3 regions of the Rubneribacter sp. genome follow, and region 2 is predicted to be linked to each of the others. Evidence: predicted binding sites of a transcription regulator. Region 2 holds the regulator's gene; each other region holds the start of a gene.

The links. Region 2 encodes HrcA, which represses chaperone genes, less so after heat shock. Its sites were predicted from a motif close to TNTTAGCANNCNNNNNNNNNGNNTGCTAANA; they were not measured.
Region 1: ACWKY3_RS04990 (co-chaperone GroES) is a predicted target of HrcA. The motif match lies at 1,976-2,006, and genes of this name have one in related genera.
Region 3: ACWKY3_RS01940 (Hsp20/alpha crystallin family protein) is a predicted target of HrcA. The motif match lies at 1,871-1,901, and genes of this name have one in related genera.

What each region holds. Positions count from the first base shown of each region.
Region 1 covers NZ_CBDTNW010000065.1:29,758-33,034, reverse strand. The annotation lists gene groL (chaperonin GroEL) at 1-1,549, opposite strand, end outside; gene ACWKY3_RS04990 (co-chaperone GroES) at 1,606-1,893, opposite strand; gene ACWKY3_RS04985 (FAD-dependent oxidoreductase) at 2,173-3,277, opposite strand, start outside.
Region 2 covers NZ_CBDTNW010000177.1:1,951-5,227, reverse strand. The annotation lists gene dnaJ (molecular chaperone DnaJ) at 1-1,132, opposite strand, end outside; gene hrcA (heat-inducible transcriptional repressor HrcA) at 1,205-2,224, opposite strand; gene ACWKY3_RS12875 (LysR family transcriptional regulator) at 2,416-3,277, opposite strand, start outside.
Region 3 covers NZ_CBDTNW010000034.1:4,623-7,899, forward strand. The annotation lists gene ACWKY3_RS01930 (thermonuclease family protein) at 137-928, opposite strand; gene ACWKY3_RS01935 (metallophosphoesterase family protein) at 935-1,459, opposite strand; gene ACWKY3_RS01940 (Hsp20/alpha crystallin family protein) at 1,992-2,447, shown strand; gene ACWKY3_RS01945 (NAD-dependent protein deacylase) at 3,178-3,277, shown strand, end outside.

The DNA of each region.
Region 1 (3,277 bases), on a different contig from region 2:
CCTCGGTGATGAGGATGAGAGCCGCCACGGAAGCCGCGGACTGCAGCGCGGTGCGCGTGACCTTGACCGGGTCGTTCACGCCCATGTCAATCATGTTGCCGTACTCGCCGTTGGCGCAGTTCAGGCCCTCGCCCTTCGCCATGCCCTTGACGTGCTCGACCACAACGCTGCCCTCGTAGCCGGCGTTCTGGGCGATGGCGCGCATCGGAGCCTCCAGGGCCTTGCGAATGATGGCGACGCCCACTTCCTCGTCCTTGTCGGCGGTCTCCACCGAGTCGAGCGCGGGCAGGGCGTCCACCAGGGCCACGCCGCCGCCGGCGACGATGCCCTCCTCCACGGCCGCGCGGGTGGCCTGCAGGGCATCCTCGATGCGGGACTTCGTCTCCTTGAGCTCGGACTCAGTGGCAGCGCCCACCTTGAGCACGGCCACGCCGCCGGAGAGCTTCGCCAGGCGCTCCTGGAGCTTCTCGCGGTCGAAGTCGGAGTCCACGCGCTCCAGCTCGCTCTTGATCTGGGCGATGCGGTCCTCGATGGCCTTCTTCTCGCCCGCGCCGTCCACGATGAGGGCGGTGTCCTTGGTGACCTTGACCGTCTTGGCATGGCCCAGCATGTCGATGCGGGCATCGGCCATGGTCATGCCGAAGTCCTTGTCGATGACCTGCGCGCCCGTGACGGCGGCGATGTCCTCCAGGATGCGCTTGCGGCGGTCGCCGAAGCCGGGGGCCTTGATGGCCACGCAGTTGAACGTGCCGCGCAGCTTGTTGAGCAGGATGGTGGCCAAAGCCTCGCCCTCAACGTCCTCGGCGACGATGAACAGCGGGCGGCCGGACTTCATGATCTCCTCCAGCAGGGGCACCATGTCCTGGATGTTGGTGACCTTCTGGTCGGTGAGCAGGATGTAGGGGTCGGAGAGGACGGCCTCCATCTTCTCCATGTCGGTGGCCATGTACGGGGAGATGTAGCCGCGGTCGTACTGCATGCCCTCCACGATGTCCATGTCGATGCCGAAGGTCTGGCTCTCCTCCACGGAGATGGCGCCGTCCTTGCCCACGGCCTCCATGGCCTCGGCGATCTTCATGCCGATCTCGGCGTCGCCAGCGGAGATGGTGCCCACGTTGGCGATCTGGTCCTTGCCGGCAACCGGCGTGGCGTCGGCCTTGATGGCCTCGACCACGGCGTCGGTGGCCTTCTGGATGCCGCGGCGGATGCCCAGCGCGTCGGCGCCGGCGGTCACGTTGCGCAGGCCCTCGGACACGATGACGTCGGCCAGAAGCGTGGCGGTGGTGGTGCCGTCGCCGGCCACGTCGTTGGTCTTCACGGCAACCTCGCGCACCAGCTGGGCGCCCATGTTCTCGACGGGATCCTCAAGCTCCACGTCCTTGGCCACGGTCACGCCGTCGTTGGTGATGGTGGGGGCGCCGTAGGACTTCTCCAGGGCCACGTAGCGGCCCTTGGGGCCAAGCGTCACCTTGACGGCGTCGGAGAGCTTCTTGACGCCGGCGGCAAGAGCGCTGCGGGCATCGGCCTCGAACTTGATGTCTTTCGCCATGATGCTACTATCCTTTCAACTGCGTTGCTGTTGCTTGGGTATGAAGCGCCTGAGGGCTACGCGAACACCGCGTACAGATCGTCGGCGCGCAGGATGAGCACGTCCTCGCCGTCCACATGGATCTCGGTGCCGCCGAACTTGCCGTAGACCACCTTGTCGCCCACCTTCACCGGCACGGGCACCAGCTTGCCGTCCTTGTCCAGCTTGCCGTCGCCCACGGCCAAAACGGTGCCGCTCTGGGGCTTTTCCTTCGCCTCGGTCGCAAGGTACAGACCCGACGCCGTCGTCTCCTCGGCCTCGTCCTGCTTGACGATGACGCGATCACCCAGAGGTTTCAGATTCATAACGCTGCCTTCCTTTCGTCGTCCGACGCGTGCACGGATCGTGTAGCGCATCTTCGCTATTTAACCACTCCTGTGCGGTGACTGCTAGCACTCTGCGGTAACGAGTGCTAAACATTGAGTTATCATAGCAGCCTCGGTGGCGAATGCAAGCGAATTCGCCGAAATGTGAGCGCCTGTGACTGAGGTTTGACACAATCGCCAGACGATCGCCACAATTGAAAAAGGGCGGCCGCGCCTGTGCCGGCGCGGCCGCCCTTGCCTTGGAAGCTCTCCCGTTCGTCAGCGCGCGGAAACGCCCCGCCCGGCAATCTGGCCGAACGTGAAGATGTCCGCGATGGCGTTGCCGCCCAGGCGGTTGCCCGCATGAACGCCGCCCGTCACCTCGCCTGCGGCGAACAGGCCCTCAATGACCTGGCCCTGCTCGTCAAGCACGCGGGCCTTGGCGTCAATGACCACGCCGCCCATGGTGTGGTGCAGCGACGCGCGGCGCGGGCTGATCACGAACCCGACGCCCTGCGTGCCCTCCACCGCCTCGATGTCGACGGCGCCCGAGATGACCTCTTTGCCGAAGTCGTCGTCTTTTTGGTTCTCGAAGTAGCGGTTGTACGTCTCGATGGTGGCGCGCAGCGCGTCGGCGGAGAAACCCGGGGCGACGCCTGCAGCGGGGCTCTTGGAGGCCTCGGCCAGCTCCTCGAGCGTCTCGCCGTACCACACCTGGCCCGACTCGACGAAGTCCTTGATCGAGCCCGAGGGCGCCATGCTCTCGTACTCGGCGCCCTTCACCCAGCCGTCCTCGCCGGCCACGCCGGCGTACAGGATGTAGAAGATGCCGCCCTCGAGCTTGAGGGACGCCTTGGCCAGCACGTCGCGCTCGGCGTACTCGTCCACGAACCGGTTGCCCGCCCCGTCGATCCATATCTGCTCGGAGGCGTCCCCCCACACGCCGTCGGTCATGGTTCCCTTGACCGGCGACGACGAGGGCATCATCTGCGCCACTTCAAGGCCGGTGGTGGCGGCCCCCACCTCTTGGGCCATGACGATGCCGTCTCCTTCGTTGGTGCCCATGTTGGTGGTCAGCGTGGTGTCGCTGAGGTCGTCGCCCCAGTACTTGTCGTACTCCTTCACCATGGCCGGGTTCGCGCAGTAACCGCCGCATGCGAGCACCACGCCCTGGGCGGCGTTGATGGTGATCTTGGTGCCGTCCGAGCGCTCGGCCACCGCACCCGCAACCGCGTTCCCGTCCATGACCAGCTGCTTGGCGGCCGTCTCGGCGTACGAGGACACTCCGACCTTCTCCGCCGCCTCGCGCAGGCACGTGATGCGGTCCTTGCCCTCGACGAACGTGTGCGTGCGCGGCCACATGGCGCCGAGCACCGTGTACAGG
Region 2 (3,277 bases):
AATTGAACGCGTCGCGGAGCTTTTGGAGCGGGGAGCGCACGTCGGCGACGTCCTCCCCCATCTCGCGGCCAAGCTCCTCCAGAAGCTCGCGTTGGCGCTTCGTCACCTTCTTGGGCACCACCACGTTCACATGGACGTACATGTCGCCGCGCACCTCGCTTTTCAGGCGTGGCATGCCGAAGCCCTTCACGCGCACCACCTGCTCGTTCTGGCAGCCCTCGGGAATGCGCACGGCCACCCGCTCGCCCTCGAAGATGCCGGCTATCTCAACGTCGGCCCCCAAGGTGGCCTGCACGATGGACACGTTCGCGCGCGCATGCAGATTGTCGCCGTCGCGCTCGAAGAACTCGTGAGGCTGGATGCGGCAGGTCACGATGAGGTCCCCCGAGCGCGCGCCGCGCATGCCCGCCTCGCCGAAACCGCTCAGGCGCAGCTGCTGGGCGTCGCGGATGCCCACGGGCACCTCCACGGTCACGCGCTGGCGGTCGGGCACGCGCCCCTGTCCGTCGCACTCGGGGCACGGATCCTCGATGGTGCGCCCCGTGCCGCCGCAGGCCCGGCACGTGGACGCCGTCTGCATGTCGCCCAAAAACGTGTGCTGGACCGTGACCACGCGCCCTTGGCCGTTGCACTCGGGGCAGGCCACCTCGCGCCCGTTGGGGCCAAGACCCGTGCCGCCGCAGTCCGGGCACGGCGCCAGGCGATCGTAGACGATCTCCTTCTTCGCGCCCGCCGCCACCTCTTCAAGCGTCAGGCGCAAGCCCACGCCCATGTCGCGGCCCTCGCGACGCTGCGGGGCGCGCCCGGCGGCCTGCCCGCCGAAAAACGAGCTGAACAGATCGCCCATGCCCCCGCCGAACAGGTCCTCGAAGTCCACGTACCCGCCGCCGTAGGGGCCTCCCGCGCCTCCCGAGGCGCCGGGGACGGTGCCGAAGCGGTCGTACTGGGCGCGCTTGGCGGGATCCGACAGCACGTCGTACGCCTCGTTGAGCTCTTTGAACTGCTCCTCGGCATCGGGCGCCTTGTTCACGTCGGGGTGCAGCTCGCGAGCGCGGCGGCGAAACGCCTTCTTTATCTCGTCCTCGCCCGCGTCCCGCGAGACTCCCAGAACCTCGTACAGGTCTTTGGCCATCTGTCGATCTCAACCTTTCTTCGCAGGCGGCGAGCCGTGCGCCCCGCCGCCAAAGAGCGTTGCGCCCTTCTCTTACACATCTTCCAGCGCGGAGCTTGCCATGCGGACCGCGCGTATGACTTTGGAGTAGTTCATGCGCGTCGGGCCGATGACGGCCACGACACCCGCGGAATCCCCCCGCCCGTAGCGGCTTGCCACCACGGACACACCCGAAAGCTCCGCCGCGTCGTTCTCGCTGCCGATGCGCACGCAGGGCGCGCCGGCGCCGCAGGACTGCCGCGCGGCGTCGTCCAGGATGTGCAGCAGGACCGTCTCGTCCTCGAGCACCTGCATGACGGGGAGCAGCGCCTCGGAATGGCTGAATTCGGGCTGGCTCAGAAGCGAGCTGACCCCCAGCCTATGCGCGCGGGACAGATCGCTTTCCTGCAGGCAGGAGAGCACCTCGTCAAGCGCCATGCGCACAAGCGGGTCATGCAGGGCCGCCTGCATCCCCTGGCCGAGGCCGTCCTCTATCTCGCTCAGCGACTTGCCGGTGAACACGTCGCCCAAAAAGCGCTGGACGCGCGCCAGGTCGTCGCCGGACACCTCCTCGGCGAACTCCATCTGGCGGTTGAACACCTGCCCGTCCTCGGTGACCAGCACCACGAGGGCGCGCATCGGGGACAGCGAGATGAGCGAGAGCTGCTTGATGTGCAGGTTCAGCACCGAGGGGGCTATGACGATGGAGAGGCAGTCAGTCAGCCGGGTGAGCGCCGAGGACGTGCGCTCCAAAAGCGCGTCCAGCTCGCTTGCGCTGCGTTTGAGCTGGTCGGCCACCGCGCTGTAGCGCTCATCCGAAGACGCGAGGTCGGTGGCCAGCAGGTTGTCCACGAACGCCCGGTACCCGTGGTCGGTGGGGACGCGCCCCGCCGAGGTGTGGGGTTGGGCGATGTAGCCCCCGTCCTCGAGCACCGACAGCTCGTTGCGCACCGTGGCCGGGCTCACACCCAGATGATAGCGCTCCGTGAGCGTGCGCGATCCGACCGGCAGAGCGCGCGCGACGTACTCTTCGATAAGGGCCGCAAGCACCCTTTGCCTTCGATCCGAAAGCACGCCTCTCCACCTTCCTCTCTTCGGGTTCGCTTCCCGCCGCCCATGACCTCATGTTCCGGGCCGGCGCCGACACATCATTTTAGCAGCCGATGCAAGAGAGTGCTAACCGCTCGCGTGATTTATGAAGAATCTTGACGGGAGCGTCACAGACGGTGCATGCAAGAGCGCTTTCCGGTCGTTTGATCCGCGAGCTACGCCGTTTGCCCGGCAAGCTCCTCGAGCCTCTGCGCGAACCTCTTCCTGTGGCCCGACAGCTTCTTCGCGTCATAGGCCGCCACAAGGTCGATATCCGCGTCGAAATCCTCCACCTTTTTGACGGTTCTCTCCGATCCCCAGATCAGCTCGTATATCTTGAAGTAATGGGCGCTGCCGACAGACACCATGCCCGCCGACTCGTGCCGGGGCGGATCGAAGAACGAGGAGCCGTAGACCATCTTCGGACGAAGGGCCGCCCCCGCCAAAGCGAACGTGTCCACGATGGCCTGCCGGTACGAATCGCAAAACGGGTTGCTGCGCGAAAGGAACGTCTCGCCGTCGAGAGAGCGGGCGAGCAGGCGCTCCGACTCGAGTCGATGCCCCCGGGGCACCGCCACGAGCATGGGCACTTTGAGAAGCCGAAAAGCCCGGTATCCACGCTCCCTGTAACGTTGCGCCACGTGCTCGCTGCCGCAGCAGGAAAAATCAAAGCCCACGTCGACCAGGTCCTCGTCGAGCAGCGACATAGGATCGTGACGACCGTAATCGACCTTCCGAACGATCACTTGGGACACGGGGTCCTGCGCGTACAGATCGCCCACCACTTGATCGAGCATGCGCCCGACGGGAAACGTGCTCAATATGTCGGGGACGCGGACCGTCTTCGGTCCTCCTTGCGACAGATTTCGGCACCTCGTCCGCGCCGTCTCGCAACGGTTCACAACGTCTTGCGCCATCGAGAAGAACTCGGCGCCCTCGGGCGTGAGCTCCACGCTGCCTTCCCGCGTCACCAGCTGAAAGCCCATCTCCTCTTCCATCATTGCGATATGCTGGCTCAGCGTTGGCTGGGACACGTAC
Region 3 (3,277 bases), on a different contig from region 2:
AGCCGCCCATCTCCCTGTTGAATCATTGTCGGCACAAGCTCGCGTTCACCGGATCTCGGGCCGAGCGCCCTCCAACCGAGCGAGCGTCTGCCCTGGTTCGCCGCAATCCACGCCGAGCCAGCGCGCCAGCTCCGCCCTACGCCCACTTGTGCGTCACACCGCGGCCTTCGGCAAGGGCCTCGGCGCCCCACTGGGCGAACAGGCCGTCGTGGTAGGTGTCGGGCCGATAGGTTTTCGCCTGGCCGTAGCCGTCGATCACCTGGACGGCGTTCAGCATGTTGCGCGCGATGAAGGCCGGGTCGTCGGCCTCCTGGGCATGTGCGGGAAGAGCTCGCCACACGTACGCGAGCGGGCGGTCGTAGCGGTCGGTGCGGCTGGTGTCGTACTGCAACCACAGCGTGTCCCCCTCTGTCACCAGGCTCTTCATGTGGTCGGACGCCAGCACGCCCTCCTCGCAGTTGCGCTCTTCCTGCGGCGCCACGCTTTCAGGCGTGTCGATGCCTATCAGGCGCACCGAAACATGCTCGCCATCCGGCATGGTCACCGCCAGCGTGTCGCCGTCCACCACGTGGCGCACGGTCACCTGGTCGAACGTCGCAGGGTCAAGGCGGGCCGCCTGCTCGGCCGTGCTGCGGGCCGCGTCCTCGGCAGCCGCCGCACGAGCCGCGTCCGACACAACGAAAGAACCCTCCGAGGCCGGCGAAGACTGCGCTTTTGCACCGATGACGGCATTCGCCCCTGAAAGCTCCCCTTCCCCCGACGTCGCCGCCTGCGAGCCGGCCCACGCAACTGCGGCCAGCACCGCAATCGCAAGCACGGCCGCCACGCGGCCTCCCGGACCTTTCTTCCCCAGCGACTTCGCCGCCGCGCGAACGACGCGGCGCACGCCCTCCTGCCGCAGAATCGATCCCAGATCGCTCTTCGCCACAGGCGCCTACTCCCCCGCGCTCATGAGCACAGCGCCATCAAGCGAGGTCACGCGCACACCCAGCACGCGGCCGGCCTCCACCTCCATGCGGGCGATGCAGCGCGGAAAACCTCCACGCGGGCGAAACGCCGCACCGGGGCACAGGACGTAGTCCGCAGGCCGAGCCTCGACGCCCGTCAGCAGCTCGGGCACGTGCGTGTGTCCGTGCACGCACACCTGCGGAATGGGATCGCCCGCCGCCAGGCCCGCGCACCCGTTGAACCCTATCCGCACGTCGCGCGGGTAGTGCGCCACCAGAAAGCGCACGCCGTCGATAACCGGATGCGCGAAGCGCCCCACGCGGCTGCCGTATTCGTCGAAGTCGTTGTTGCCGAGCACGGCTGTCGTTGGCGCAAGCGCTTCGAGCGCGCACAGCACGTCGGGTCCGCCGATGTCGCCCGCATGGATGATGCGGTCAACGTCGGCCAAAGCGGCAAGTGCCTCGTCGGAAAGCCGTCCGTGCGTGTCGGATATGATGCCGATGATGGTCATGTGCGTCCTTCCCGCGTCCTTCCCGCGTCCTTCCCGCGTCCTGCGCCGCGTGCGCCCGTGCGCCGCCCGAACTCGTACAGTATAGGCTATCCGCAGATGCCGCAGCGGCAGAGCGCCTTTGCGCTCAACGTCGCCCGCTGCAAAGCGCACCGTCCTTCAAGACGAATGGCGACCCTCGGCCTCCATGGTGCGCCTTCGCGCTTTCTCCGGGCAACTCGCATCCGTCTTGGCGGTTTTGGGGCGCCGTAAGCGATCATGAACCGGAAAACTCGTCGCGCGCATCAGCTGCAGGCTTCCGTAACGAGCATGTGCCAGGCGCATGCCGGCTCGGCCCCCGTTGCCACAGCGGCGCTGCGCGCGCGGATCGACAGCGTATGATCGTCCACATGCCGTAATTGACGAAACCGTAACTTTTAGCACTCTCAACTTGACAGTGCTAACACAACGATTTATAACAGGCATGTACAGAGAAAACCGCACAGAGTGAGACTAAGATTTTTTCAGTCCCACGCACGATTAGGAGATGATTGCTATGGCCATGATGGTACCTATGCGCAGAAGCCGCAACCTGCTGAGCGAGCTGATGAGCGACCCGTTCGACGCGTTCTTCGACATGGCGTCCGCGCCGGCCCAGAAGATGTCGCCCACGCTTATGCGCACCGACATCAAGGAGACGGACGCAGGCTTTGAGCTGACCATCGACCTGCCCGGCTTCAAAAAGGACGATGTGCAGGCCGAACTCAAGGACGGCTACCTCACTATCGCCGCGCAGACGCAGAGCGAGACCGAGGACAAGGACGAGAAGGGCACCTACGTCCGCAAGGAGCGCTTCAGCGGGAAGTGCAGCCGCACGTTCTACGTGGGCGACGACATCGAGGAAGACGACATCCGCGCGAAGTTCGAGGACGGCGTGCTGAGGATCGCCGTGCCGAAGAAGCAGGAGCAGCCCAAGCTCGAAGAGAAGAAAACCATCTCCATCGAGGGCTAACCCCCCTCCATTTACTCCCCTCCTCTCAGTGCGAAAGCGGCCGATCGGCCGCTTTCGCACGTTCTGCCGCAGATCGCAGCGCCATCCGCGCGCATCCTCCGCATATGGCCCACCCACGCGCAGCTTTCGCAGCCCCCCTATGCGCAAGCCCCCCGGCGCGTCCCCATGCGCGGCCACGCGCACGACCTCTGCGAAAGCCCGCCCGGCACCGAGCGCGCACTCGCAACCTATCCTCACGAAATCCCGTTACGCAACCCCTCCCCTCGGCTGCTCCCGCCTCACAACCCATTCCTTCGGCAGCTCCCGCTTCGCAACCCCTTCCCTCGGCTGCTCCTGCTTTGCGGCCGAATGTTTCACGTGAAACATTTGTTCATCGTTTTGCCGACGCATGGCGACGCCGCTCGATCCCCCCTCGCCGCACCCCATCCCCCACCCACCCCTCCCACCTGCTCCCTTCGCTCAATGTTTCACGTGAAACATTTGTTCCCCATTGTGCCAATGCGCGGCCGCACCAACCATCTCCCTTCGCCACGCCCACCTCCCCACCCGCCCGATGTTTCACGTGAAACATTTGTTCCTTGCGTTTTTCGTGCGCGGGCTGGCGCAAACCCGCGTCCGATCTGAGGAAACGCGCGGCGGCACTCCCCTCTGCACGCGCCTTTGGAGTATGATGGTGCACGCAACAGGCAAACCGGCAGGGAGCAGGCAGAAAGACGGACGGGGGGCGCGCATGGACGACACGACAGCACGCATGATCTGGACGTTCCACAAATGGGTGGCCGACGCACCGCGCGGCGGCATGGTGTTCTTCGGCGGCGCGGGCGTTTCCA